2 regions of the Streptomyces sp. NPDC093260 genome follow, and region 2 is predicted to be linked to the other one. Evidence: riboswitches for the same ligand, from Rfam matches in the RefSeq annotation. Region 2 holds a riboswitch; the other holds the start of a gene.

Region 1 (5,609 bases), on a different contig from region 2:
GGCTGGTACGGACGCTGCGCCCCCGCCCCGCCGACTCGCCCCTGCTGGACCTCGCGAGCAACGACTACCTCGGCCTGGCCCGGCACTCCGAGGTGACCGAGGGCGCGGCACATGCGGCGCGTACCTGGGGTGGCGGCGCCACCGGCTCCCGTCTGGTCACCGGCACCACCGCACTCCACACCGAACTGGAGCGCGAACTCGCCGAGTTCTGCGGCTTCGAGGCGGCGCTCGTGTTCTCCTCCGGCTACGCCGCCAACCTCGCCGCCGTCACCGCGCTCGCCCCGCACGGCTCGCTGATCGTCTCCGACGCGGGCAACCACGCCTCCCTCATCGACGGCTGCCGACTGGCGCGCGCCACGACCCAGGTCGTCGCCCACGCGGACCCCGAGGCCGTGCGCAAGGCGCTCGGCACCCACGAGGGGGCGGCTGTCCTGGTCTCCGACACGGTCTTCTCGGTCGACGGCGACGCCGCCCCGCTGGCGCGGTTCGCGGAGGTCTGCCGGGAGCGGGGCGCGGGACTGGTGGTGGACGACGCCCACGGCCTGGGCGTCCTCGGCGCGGGCGGCCGCGGCGCGGCGCACGCGGCGGGACTCGCCGGCGCGGACGACGTGGTCGTGACGGCCACGCTCTCCAAGTCCCTCGGCAGCCAGGGCGGAGCCGTCCTCGGACCCGCCCGGGTGATCGAACACCTGGTCAACGCGGGCCGGACGTTCATCTTCGACACCGGGCTCGCCCCCGCGGCGGCGGGCGCGGCGCTGGCCGCGCTGCGGCTGCTGCGCCGCGAACCGGAGCGCGCGGAACGGGCCCGCGCGGTGGCGGCCGACCTGCACGCGCGCCTGACCACCGCGGGCCTTCAGGCGGTACGCCCGGACGCCGCGGTGGTCTCCGTGCGCGCGCCGTCCCCGGAGGCGGCCGTGCGATGGGCGGCCGACTGCCGTGCGGCGGGCCTGGCGGTGGGCTGCTTCCGCCCGCCGTCCGTGCCCGACGGCATCTCACGGCTCAGACTGACCGCCCGTGCGGACCTCTCCGGGGCGCAGATCGAACGCGCTGTGCGGGTGATCGGCGAAACGCGACCATGAGTCGGCGTGACACGGCCGTGCGTCGCCTCGGCGGAATGCGGTCAGAACCGGTGCGCCGCGGCCGTGAAGTCCGCCCAAGTGGCCGGGGAGAAGAGCAGTGCGGGCCCGGCGGGGGCCTTGGAGTCGCGCACGGCGAGCAGTCCGGCGCCCGGCCCCGAGGCCGGTCGGGCGGTCTCCACACAGTTGTTCGCTCCCGTGCTGTAGCTGCTGCGCAGCCACCGCACCCGGTGGAGATCGGCGCTGGAAGGTACGTGCCGCGGCGGAGCGGACATGATGCCTCCTTGTTCGGTCGCGCGCCGTCACATGGTCTGGCGCATCCCGGCGATGAAGTCCGACGAGTCCTCGGCCGACAGGGCGTGGAACCGAAGAGCGTCGAAGGCCTCGGTGTAGGCCTCTAGGTCTTCTTTCCGATCGAGATGGTGGCTACTCGTCAAGTGGTCGAGAACGACCACATCCAGATCAGTAGTGTGAGAAAAAGAGAAGATGACGAAGGGACCGGTGACGCCGATGTGGGCCCCGGCGGAGAACGGCAGTACCTGCAACCGCACCTGCGGGAGCCGCGCCGCCTCCTCCAGTCGCTCCAGCTGACGCGCCATCACCTCCGGGCCGCCCACCTCACGATGGAGTACGGCTTCGTCGAGCACCGCGTTCAGCTCCAGCGGCGGATCGGCCCGCAGGACGTGCTGGCGGCCGAGCCGGACCTCGACCAGCGCGTCCAGCCGCTCCTCGTCGAGGCCCTCCACGGCGGCCCGGGTCACCGCACGGGCGTACTCGGGAGTCTGGAGCAGTCCGGGCACGACCGTGGTCTCCAGGGTGCGCATCGCGGTCGCCTGCGACTCCAGGCTGATGAAGTCTCGGTAGGTGGGGGGCAGGACCCCGCGGTAGGCGTGCCACCAGCGGTGCCGGCCGTCGCCGTCCTCGGAGCCGGCCAGGGCCAGCAGCAGCCGCCGCAACTGCGTGTCATGGACGTCGTAGGCGTCCAGCAGCAGCCGCACGTCGGCCGGCTTCGTACCGCTGGTGCCGGTCTCGATCCGGCTCACCTTCGACTGGTGCCAGCCCACCAGCCGGGCCGCCTGCCCGCTGGTGAGACCCGCGCCGGTGCGCAGTGCGCGCAGTTCGGCGCCCAGCTTGCGGCGGCGCACCACGGGACCGTGCTGCATGGGCTCTCCTTCCTCCCTCCGGCTCCCCGCGACGGACCGCGCCGCGCCGGGCGGGACCGGTTCCCGCGGGTGCGAGGAGAGTCCTGCCGCATACGGTCGGCCGTCGCAGAGTTCACCGCTTCGAGCGACAGATATATGCATATCCCGGTGGATCGCCACCAGGACCCGCGTGGTGATGGCAGTCTGACGGCGAAGCACCAGTCCGGGACCGTACTCGAACCATCCGCTCCGTGTCGGACCACGGCCCCGTGGGAAAGGGACGACATCGCCATGGCAGACCTCCTGGAAGCATCCGTCACTCTGCCGAGCGATCCCGCCTCGGTCTCCGCCGCCCGCTCCTACGCGGTGGACACCCTGGCGGAATGGGGTCTGCCGGCGCGGACGGAGACCGCCGACACCGTACGGCTCATCGTCTCGGAGCTCGCCACCAACGCCGTCCAGCACACTCTCGGGCAGTCGCCCACCTTCACGGTCGACCTCGCTCTGGAGCGGGACGAGTTGCTGCGCATCGGGGTGACCGACAGCCACCCCCGGTTCCCGAAGCGGCTGCCGGCCGCCGTCCAGCAGGACAACGGCCGGGGCATGGTGATCATCCGGTGGCTCGCCGCGGAGTGCGGCGGCAGGTTGAGCGTGAGACCCACCCGCGAGGGCGGCAAGACGGTCTGCATCGAACTCCCGTGGACCCCACGGGACCACCGCCCGGCGACGGCGAGCTGAGCGGCGGCGGGAGCGGGGCGCGGCGTACGCCCCGAGCGACCGGGTCGTCCACGACCGCGAGGGCGGGCGTGCCGTGCATGGCCGGCGGGGCGGGTGCGCACGCCGGAAGGGCCCGCTGACCCGCGGCCGCGGTGGCCCGGACGGGCCGCGGCTGCCACGGCCTGCGGCCGTGAGCGCGTCGACCGGACGCCGGTGACCGTGCCGCCGGGTCGGCCCTGCGGCCCTGCGGCCGAGTCGGCTCGCAGCCGCGGTGGTGGACCGGCTTCCGGGTGTGGGACGCCGGGTCGGTTTCCGGCAGCGGCGGTCGCTCGGCTTCCGGTCGCGACCGTGGGACGGCTTGCGGACGGAGCACCACGAGTGGCCGGGCGGTCCGCGACGGTCGGCAGACGGCAGACGGCAGACGGCAGACGGCAGACGGCAGACGGCGGACGGCGGACGGCGGACGGCAGACGGCAGACGGCGGACGGCGGACGGCCGTGGCCGCCGATGGCCGTGACCATCCCGGCCGTAGCCGCCGTAGCGCCGTAGCGCCGTAGCCCCGGTGGCCGTGACGCCGGTCGGCGCACGGCCGGAGCGGACCCCGTACCCGGGTGCGGGTGCGGGTGCGGGCCGCCGGGCACGGGGCGGGCGCGGGCGGTGCGTGTCGGCCGGTGGGCGGTCCACGGCGGTGACCGCCGGCGGTCACCGGCCGCGTCGGCCGGTGGACCGCGTCGGACCGCGGCCCGCGGCCGACGCGCCGGTCGGCAAACCGCAGCGGGGGCCGGACCGGCCCGGAGCGGCAGGGCCCGGGGGCGCGGCGGCGAGCCGGCCCGGCGGCGGTGACGGGCGGTCACCCGGGCCGCCGCCCTCGGGCGGGTCAGCTGACCCGCCCGTACCACACGCTCTTCGTCCAGATCTTCTGCAGCCGCACCACGTCCCCGGTCTTCGGCGCGTGCCAGATCTTGCCCGCGCCGGCGTAGATGCCGACGTGGTAGACGTACGAGCCCGAGTGGAAGAACACCAGGTCGCCGGCGCGGCGGCTGCCCGCCGAGATGTGGCGGGTCTTGTTGTACTGCTGCTCGGCCGTGCGGGGCAGCTTCTTGCCGGCCCGCTTGAACGAGTACAGCGTGAGCCCGGAGCAGTCGAACCGCCGCGGTCCTGTGGCGCCCCACTGGTAGGGCGAGCCCTTCTTGGACGCGGCGATCTGGAGCGCCTTCGTCGCGAGAGTCGCGGCCGAGGCGTCGGAGGCGGCGCCGGGCACCACGATCGAACCGCCGACGGCGGCGATGGTCAGGGCCGAGGCCGTGCCGGCCCGGGCCATGAACGACGGGACACGATTGAGCGCAGTCATGCGCAACCCTTCGTCAGCCGCCTGTGAAGGATGACCTGTCGGATTCGGGCTGGCGAAGTTGCCCGGCCGCATCGCTGCGGCTTCACCCCAAGGGCTGCTCGACCCGGCCATGGCGTGACCGTTCCGGCGACCCGTCGTGCTCGGGTCCTCCACTCCTGCCGATCCACTCCCGTCGACCGGTCGTCCGTGCGGCGGCAGGACTCGGCGTCCGCCCGGACCGCCCCGCCGCTGTGGCGGGGGCTTGTCGTCAGACAGGGATCTTCACCTACGGATGTCCGAAAATCCCAACGCAACCGAGGATTTGTGTTGTTACTCACCACTCACCCGTTCGGGTGGACACTCGCGCGTTCGAACGACTGTGTCCTCCCGCGGCGAGGCCCGGACCAGCGGCGGAACGGCGTATTCCGCCATCCGTGCAGGCGAGTTGCGCAACCGCGGAGACGCCGAAACAGGGTGTGTATCTACGCCGAAAGGCGGTACGTCATTTGGTCCGTTTCGGGTCCCGCCCGCGGGTGTCGGCTCCGTCGGTGATGCGAGCGCACCGAGGGAGCGTCCGAGGCGCATCGGTGGGCACGGCGGGGGCACGCCTGCGGGCACGACGGCGGCACGTCTGTGGGTACGTCAACTCGGGTCCTGGGGCGGCAGGGTGACGCGGGCGGCCCGCCGCTCGCCGTCGAGCGCCCGCAGTGCTCGCGCCAGGGTGGCCGTGTGCAGCTCGGTCTCGCCACGCCGGTGCATCAGCGCGAGCGCGTCCCGCAGTTCGGCCGCCGCGCGGACGAGCGCCTGAGCGGCCCTCAGTCCGCTGTAGGTGTTTTCGTGCCGCCCCGGATTGATCCGGCCCAGCAGATCCACCGCGACGAGGTAACGGTCGATCAGCTCCGACTCGGCGCGGGTCAGCGCCGGCAGCGGCGGTTCCGAGGGCGGTCCGGCGGACGGCCCGGGCAGTCCGGGCGGGGCGGGCGGCGGCATCGGCGGCTCACCCCGCGACCGTGGCGGGAGCGGGCGTCCGGGGAGCAAGCGTCCGGGGAGCGGGCGTCCGGGGCGGGGGCGTCCGAACGGTTCCGCTCACGCGCTCCACGGCCTCCGGGGTGATGCGGCGGGCGGACGGTCGGTCCATGGCGCAGCCCTCCGTGCGACGGTCCTCGGCCCCCGCGCGGGGCGCGGGTGTCGAGAAGGTACAGGACGTACACAACCCGGCGGCACCCCTCGGCCGGTCGGCTTCCGGTCGTGCGCGTCGCCCTCCTGGAGCAAGCTGGAGATGGAACTCCGGCCGTTCGACGACCCAGGGGATCTGCAATGGTGTTCTTCGCGATGTCCAGGCGG
Region 2 (5,609 bases):
GACGGCTGCGCGGGAGTGGCCTGCGGGGCGACGGCCGTGGTGGCGCCGGTGGGCGTGCCGGGGGCGGTCGCGTGGGCGGCGGCGGTGCCGGGGACGGCCTGCGGGCCCGTGCTGGCCGCTGCGGACAGGGCCTCGGCCAGGCCGCCCAGCTCGACGTGGACCACCAGCACCGGCTTGCCGGGCACCGCCTCGGCGGCCGACTGCAGCGCCGCGGCCAGGGCGGCGTCCTCGGTGGCGCCCTCCCCGAGGGCCGGTATGGCGGTGACGACCACGGCGTCGCTGGTCTCGTCGGCGAGCGCCTGCGCCAGCGCGGCCCGGAAGTCCTCGGCGGACGCGGCGGTGGTCAGGTCCCGGGGCGGCTGGGGGCGCAGACCTTCGGCCAGGCACCGGTCGTACGTCAGGACGCCCAGGGACTCGGAGTTGCCGAGGATGGCCACCCGGGGACCGGAGGGCAGCGGCTGGCGGGCGAGGAGCAGTCCGGTGTCCACCAGTTCCGTGATGGTGTCCACGCGGATCACGCCGGCCTGCCGCAGCAGGGCGGAGACCGTGGCGCGCGGCAGCCGGGTCGCCCGTACCGCGTGTCCCTGGGGGGCCGATCCGGCGCCCTGCACGACGACCAGCGGTTTGGCGGCCGCCGTGCGCCGGGCGAGGCGGGTGAACTTGCGCGGGTTGCCGATGGACTCCAGGTACATCAGGGCGACGTCGGTGTCCGGGTCGTCGTACCAGTACTGGAGGACGTCGTTGCCGGAGACGTCCGCGCGGTTGCCGGAGGAGACGAAGGTGGACACGCCGGTGGTGCCGGTGACGCCGCCGCCGCGTCGGTGCAGCCGGGAGAGCAGGGCGATGCCGATGGCGCCGGACTGCGCGAACATGCCGATGCGGCCGGGGCGGGGCATCTCGGGGGCGAGGGAGGCGTTGAGGCGGACGCCGGGCGAGGTGTTGACGATGCCGAAGGCGTTCGGGCCGATGATGCGCATGCCGTACGCGCGCGCGAGCCGGACCAGGGCCCGCTGGCGCTCGCGTCCCTCGGAGCCGCTCTCGGCGTACCCGGCGGAGATGACGACGAGGCCCTGCACTCCGTGCTCGCCGCACTCGGTGACGACCCCGGGGACGTGCTCGGCCGGCACGGCCACCACCGCGAGGTCGACCGGTCCCTCGATCTCCCGCACCGAGCGGTGGGCGGGCACTCCGTCGATCTCCGTGCGGCCGGCCTCGAAGGCGCGGTTGACGGCGTGCAGACGGCCGGTGAACCCGCCGGCGCGGATGTGGTCGAGGATGCTGCGGCCCACGCCCCCGGGCGTGCGGCCCACGCCGACCACGGCGACCGAGCCGGGCACGAGCAGCCGGCGCACCGACCGCGCCTCGGCACGCTGTTCCCGCGCGCGCTGCACGGCCAGCGAGCGGTCGGTGGGCTCGATGTCGAACTCCAGGCGTACGACGCCGTCCTCGAAGCTGCGCTTCTGGGTGTACCCGGCGTCCGTGAACACCTTGATCATCTTGGTGTTGGCGGGCAGCACCTCGGCGGTGAACCGGCGGATGCCGCGCTCGCGGGCGACGGCGGCGATGTGTTCGAGCAGTGCGGAGGCGACCCCGCGGCCCTGGTGGGCGTCCTGCACCAGGAAGGCGACCTCGGCCTCGTCGGACGTGCCGGCGCCGGCGGGCCGCCCGGCGGCGCCGATGCGGTCGTAGCGGACGGTGGCGATGAACTCTCCGCCGATGGTGGCGGCGAGGCCGACCCGGTCCACGAAGTCGTGGTGGGTGAAGCGGTGGACGTCCTTGGCGGACAGGCGCGGGTAGGGCGCGAAGAACCGGTAGTACTTGGACTCGTCCGACACCTGTTCGTAGAAGCTGACCAGCCGGTCGGCGTCCTCGGCGGTGATGGGCCGGATCCGTGCGGTGCCGCCGTCGCGGAGCACCACGTCGGCCTCCCAGTGGGCTGGATACTCGTGCCGGTCCGACGCGGTCTGCATGGGCCCCAGAGTACGGCTAGCCACCGACGGCGGCGCGAGGCAGTCTGTGGGGACCACGACCGGCGGGGGCCCGCCGGAACCCGCCGGGACGCCCGCGAGACGCCGCCGTCCGGGCCGCGGTCCGGCGTCCGGGCCCGGGGCGGTGACCGTGCCGCCCCGGGCGGCCCTCCGGATGTGGGAAACTGGTCTAGACAACCCGGAACACCTGAAGGGCAGCATCACATGGCTGAGCGCCGCGTCAACGTCGGCTGGGCCGAGGGTCTCCACGCCCGCCCCGCCTCCATCTTCGTCCGGGCCGCCACGGCCTCCGGCGTCCCCGTGACGATCGCCAAGGCCGATGGCGCCCCCGTCAACGCGGCCTCCATGCTGGCCGTCCTCGGCCTCGGCGCGCAGGGCGGCGAGGAGGTCGTCCTGGCCTCCGACGCCGAGGGTGCGGACGCCGCCCTGGACCGCCTGGCCAAGCTGGTCTCCGAGGGGCTCGAGGAGCTTCCCGAGACGGTCTGACCCGGGCCCGGCGGATCACCTGGATCACCTGCCGGACCACACGCCGAAGCCGCGCCGCCCGTGCCGGGCGGGGCGGCTTCGGCGTTTCCGGGGCCCCGGCGGTTGCGGACCCCGCAGTTGCCGCGGCCGGGGGCTTTCGGGATCCGGTGTGGCCCGGTTTCCGTGCGTCCGGCTTTCTGCGCGTGACGTTTCGGAGCCGGACGGCCCGGACGTCTCCGGCGGTCGCGTCAGCGCATTTCCGGGCAGCCTCGAAGAACCCACCGCACCGCACTCTCACGGGAATTACGAAAACCCGCGAAAAGGGCAGCGGTAATTCGTCTAGATCGGATATCCCTCTTTGTATACGGGCACCGTGTTAATGCCACGCGCCCGACATGTTTACGGGATGTTGCGAAGTCCTCACGCGGCACACGGCGGCCGTCCGCTCGGTGTGCGCGGCGGTCAGCGCACGCGCGCGCTCGCCGTCGCGGCGGGCCACGGCGTCCGCGATGGCGCCGTGCTCGGACCAGGCCGCGACGGGGTCGGCCGGGGTCTCCACCACGAACATCCAGGCGATCTTGTGCCGCAGCTGGGTGAGCGTCGCGGTCAGCGCCGGACTGTCGCAGGCCTGCGCCAGCGTCTCGTGGAACCAGCCCCCGAGCGCCCGCAGCTCCTCGCCCGAGCCGCTCGCGGCCCGCTCCTGCCCCAGTCTGACCAGGCCGCGCAGCACCTTGAGATGGGCCTGGGTGCGCCGCTCGGCGGCCCGGGCGGCGCACAGCGGCTCCAGCAGCCGGTGCATGTCCAGCAGATCGGCGGCCTCCTGCCCGGTCGGCTCCGCCACGCACGCGCCCGCGTGCCGTCGCGTCACCACGAAGCCCTCCGCCTCCAGGGTGCGCAGCGCCTCGCGCACCGGGACGCGGGAGACGCCGTAGCGGCGGGCGAGGACTTCCTCGGTGAGCCGGCTGCCGCGCTCATAGACACCGGCGACGATGTCGTCCCTGATCGCCGTGCACACCGAGTGCGCCGGAACACGCATTCCCGACCTCCGCCCGAATCACGCTCAAATCACCGTGCCGCACCGGCGACGGGCGACACCTGTTCCGTGACTCTATTGCAATACGCCGGGATTTCCGACGGGCAGCCGGGTTCCATGGGAAATTTTTGGACAGCAAAATACCTGGGCGGCTGGAAATGCCGAAAGCCCCGGCTCGGGGCCGGGGCTTCGTGGACCGTCCGTGGTCTTCCGCACTTGTCGTGCGGTCGTGCTCTGCGCTCTTCGGCGGTCGCGGGCCGTTGGTCAGACGTTCACACCGTGCTGGCGCAGGTAGGCGACCGGATCGACGTCGGAGCCGTAGTCCGGGGTGGTGCGGGCCTCGAAGTGGAGGTGCGGCCCGGTGACGTTTCCGGTCGCGCCGGACACGCCGATCTGCTGCCCCGCGACGACCTGCTGGCCCACCGTGACGCCGACGGACGACAGGTGGCCGTACTGCGTGTACATGCCGTCGGCCATCCGGATCACGATCTGGTTGCCGTACGCCCCGCCCCAGCCGGTCTCCACGACGGTGCCGACGCCGACCGCGTGCACGGTGGTGCCGCTCGCGGCGTGGAAGTCGACGCCGGTGTGGGAGCCGGAGGACCACAGGGAGCCGCCGGTCTTGTAGCCGGTGGAGACGTAGGAGCCGGAGATCGGCGGCACGAAGGTGTTCAGGCGCTTGCGCTCGGCCTCGCGGGCGGCGCGCTCCTTGGCCTCGCGCTCCTTCTTGGCCAGCGCGGCGGCCTTCTCGCGGGCGGCCTGCTCGGCCAGTTTCTGCTCCGCGGCGTGCTGCTGCGCGGCGGCCTGCGCGTCGATCTTGGCGGCGACGGTGTCACCGATGGTGATGACCGGGGTGAGGCCGGTGTCCTCGGGGGCCGGGGTCTCGGCGGCGAGCGCCGGGGCGGCGGCCAGGGTGCCGAGGACGCCGGTGGTGGTGAGGGCCGCGACGCCCGCCGCTCGGACGGTGGTGCGGTGCATCCGGCTGGGCCGGCGGTGCTTCCCGGTGGCGCGCGTGAACGCCATGCAGACGTGGGTCCTTTCCTTCCCTCTCGCCTACCGGGTTAGCTGACGGGTTCGGAGCAGGAAGGTCTCCTACGGACCCCCTCGCCGGCGCGTGGGCGTCCGATTCACCCCAGGGACTGCGTGGGTCCCCGGCTCCCCTGGCTCGCGCCGTACGGGGACTCGGCGATGACTGTCCGGTGCCGCGGGTGCGGCGCACTGCCTGACGAACAGCCGGATCGACGCTAGACGGGGCCGGTTTCGATTCCCAAACGGATCCGGTGTTTTGTAGCGCAGGCCACAGGTCAGACAGGCAGCCTCTCCCGCAATTCGGACACGACGGGGCCCTGGTGACGCTTCGGTCACCAGGGCCCCACGCGCACGCGTGCGTCGCCGTCGCCCCGCGCGGGCGGCGGATGCCGCTACTCGGCGGCGACGACGGTGACCTGACCGATGCCCAGGGCCTCGACCGGCTCCTTGATCTGCGCCGCGTCGCCGACGAGGACGGTCACCAGGCGGTCCACCGGGAAGGCGTTGACGACGGCCGCGGTGGCCTCCACCGTGCCGGTGGCGGCGAGCTGCTGATAGAGCGTCGCCTGGTAGTCGTCGGGCAGGTGCTGCTCCACCTGGTCGGCCAGGGTGCTCGCCACGGCCGCCGCCGTCTCGTACTTCAGCGGCGCCACGCCGACGAGGTTCTGCACGGCGACGTCCCGCTCGGCGTCGGTGAGACCGCCCGCGGCGAGCTTGCGCAGCACCGTGAACAGGTCGTCCAGGGCCGGGCCGGTGTTCGGCGTGTCGACCGAGCCGCTGATGGCGAGCATCGCGGCGCCCGAGCCGTCGGGGGCCGAGCGCAGCACCTGGCCGAAGGCCCGCACGCCGTAGGTGTAGCCCTTCTCCTCGCGCAGGACGCGGTCCAGGCGGGAGGTGAGGGTGCCGCCGAGGCAGTAGGTGCCGAGCACCTGCGCGGGCCACACCCGGTCGTGCCGGTCGGGGCCGACACGGCCGATGAGCAGCTGCGTCTGGACCGCGCCGGGGCGGTCCACGATGACCACGCGGCCGGTGTCGTCGGCGGTGACCGGCGGCACGGGCCGCGGCTCGGTCGGCGAGCCGGTCCAGGCGCCGAG

What was found. Region 2 has a riboswitch for cyclic di-AMP ahead of AB0N63_RS05855 (M23 family metallopeptidase). Riboswitches for the same ligand answer to the same signal wherever they lie in the genome.
Region 1: another riboswitch for cyclic di-AMP. It lies ahead of AB0N63_RS26765 (C40 family peptidase); the one in region 2 lies ahead of AB0N63_RS05855 (M23 family metallopeptidase).

What each region holds. Positions count from the first base shown of each region.
Region 1 is NZ_JBFBEK010000024.1:100,245-105,853, forward strand. It holds gene AB0N63_RS26745 (8-amino-7-oxononanoate synthase) at 1-1,079, shown strand, start outside; gene AB0N63_RS26750 (DUF397 domain-containing protein) at 1,121-1,351, opposite strand; gene AB0N63_RS26755 (helix-turn-helix transcriptional regulator) at 1,379-2,239, opposite strand; gene AB0N63_RS26760 (ATP-binding protein) at 2,510-2,956, shown strand; gene AB0N63_RS26765 (C40 family peptidase) at 3,813-4,286, opposite strand; cyclic di-AMP (ydaO/yuaA leader) riboswitch at 4,290-4,503, opposite strand; gene AB0N63_RS26770 (hypothetical protein) at 4,908-5,255, opposite strand; gene AB0N63_RS26775 (ANTAR domain-containing protein) at 5,583-5,609, shown strand, end outside.
Region 2 is NZ_JBFBEK010000003.1:371,049-376,657, reverse strand. It holds gene AB0N63_RS05870 (GNAT family N-acetyltransferase) at 1-1,970, opposite strand, end outside; gene AB0N63_RS05865 (HPr family phosphocarrier protein) at 2,193-2,474, shown strand; gene AB0N63_RS05860 (GntR family transcriptional regulator) at 2,830-3,489, opposite strand; gene AB0N63_RS05855 (M23 family metallopeptidase) at 3,751-4,509, opposite strand; cyclic di-AMP (ydaO/yuaA leader) riboswitch at 4,522-4,684, opposite strand; gene AB0N63_RS05850 (pitrilysin family protein) at 4,908-5,609, opposite strand, start outside.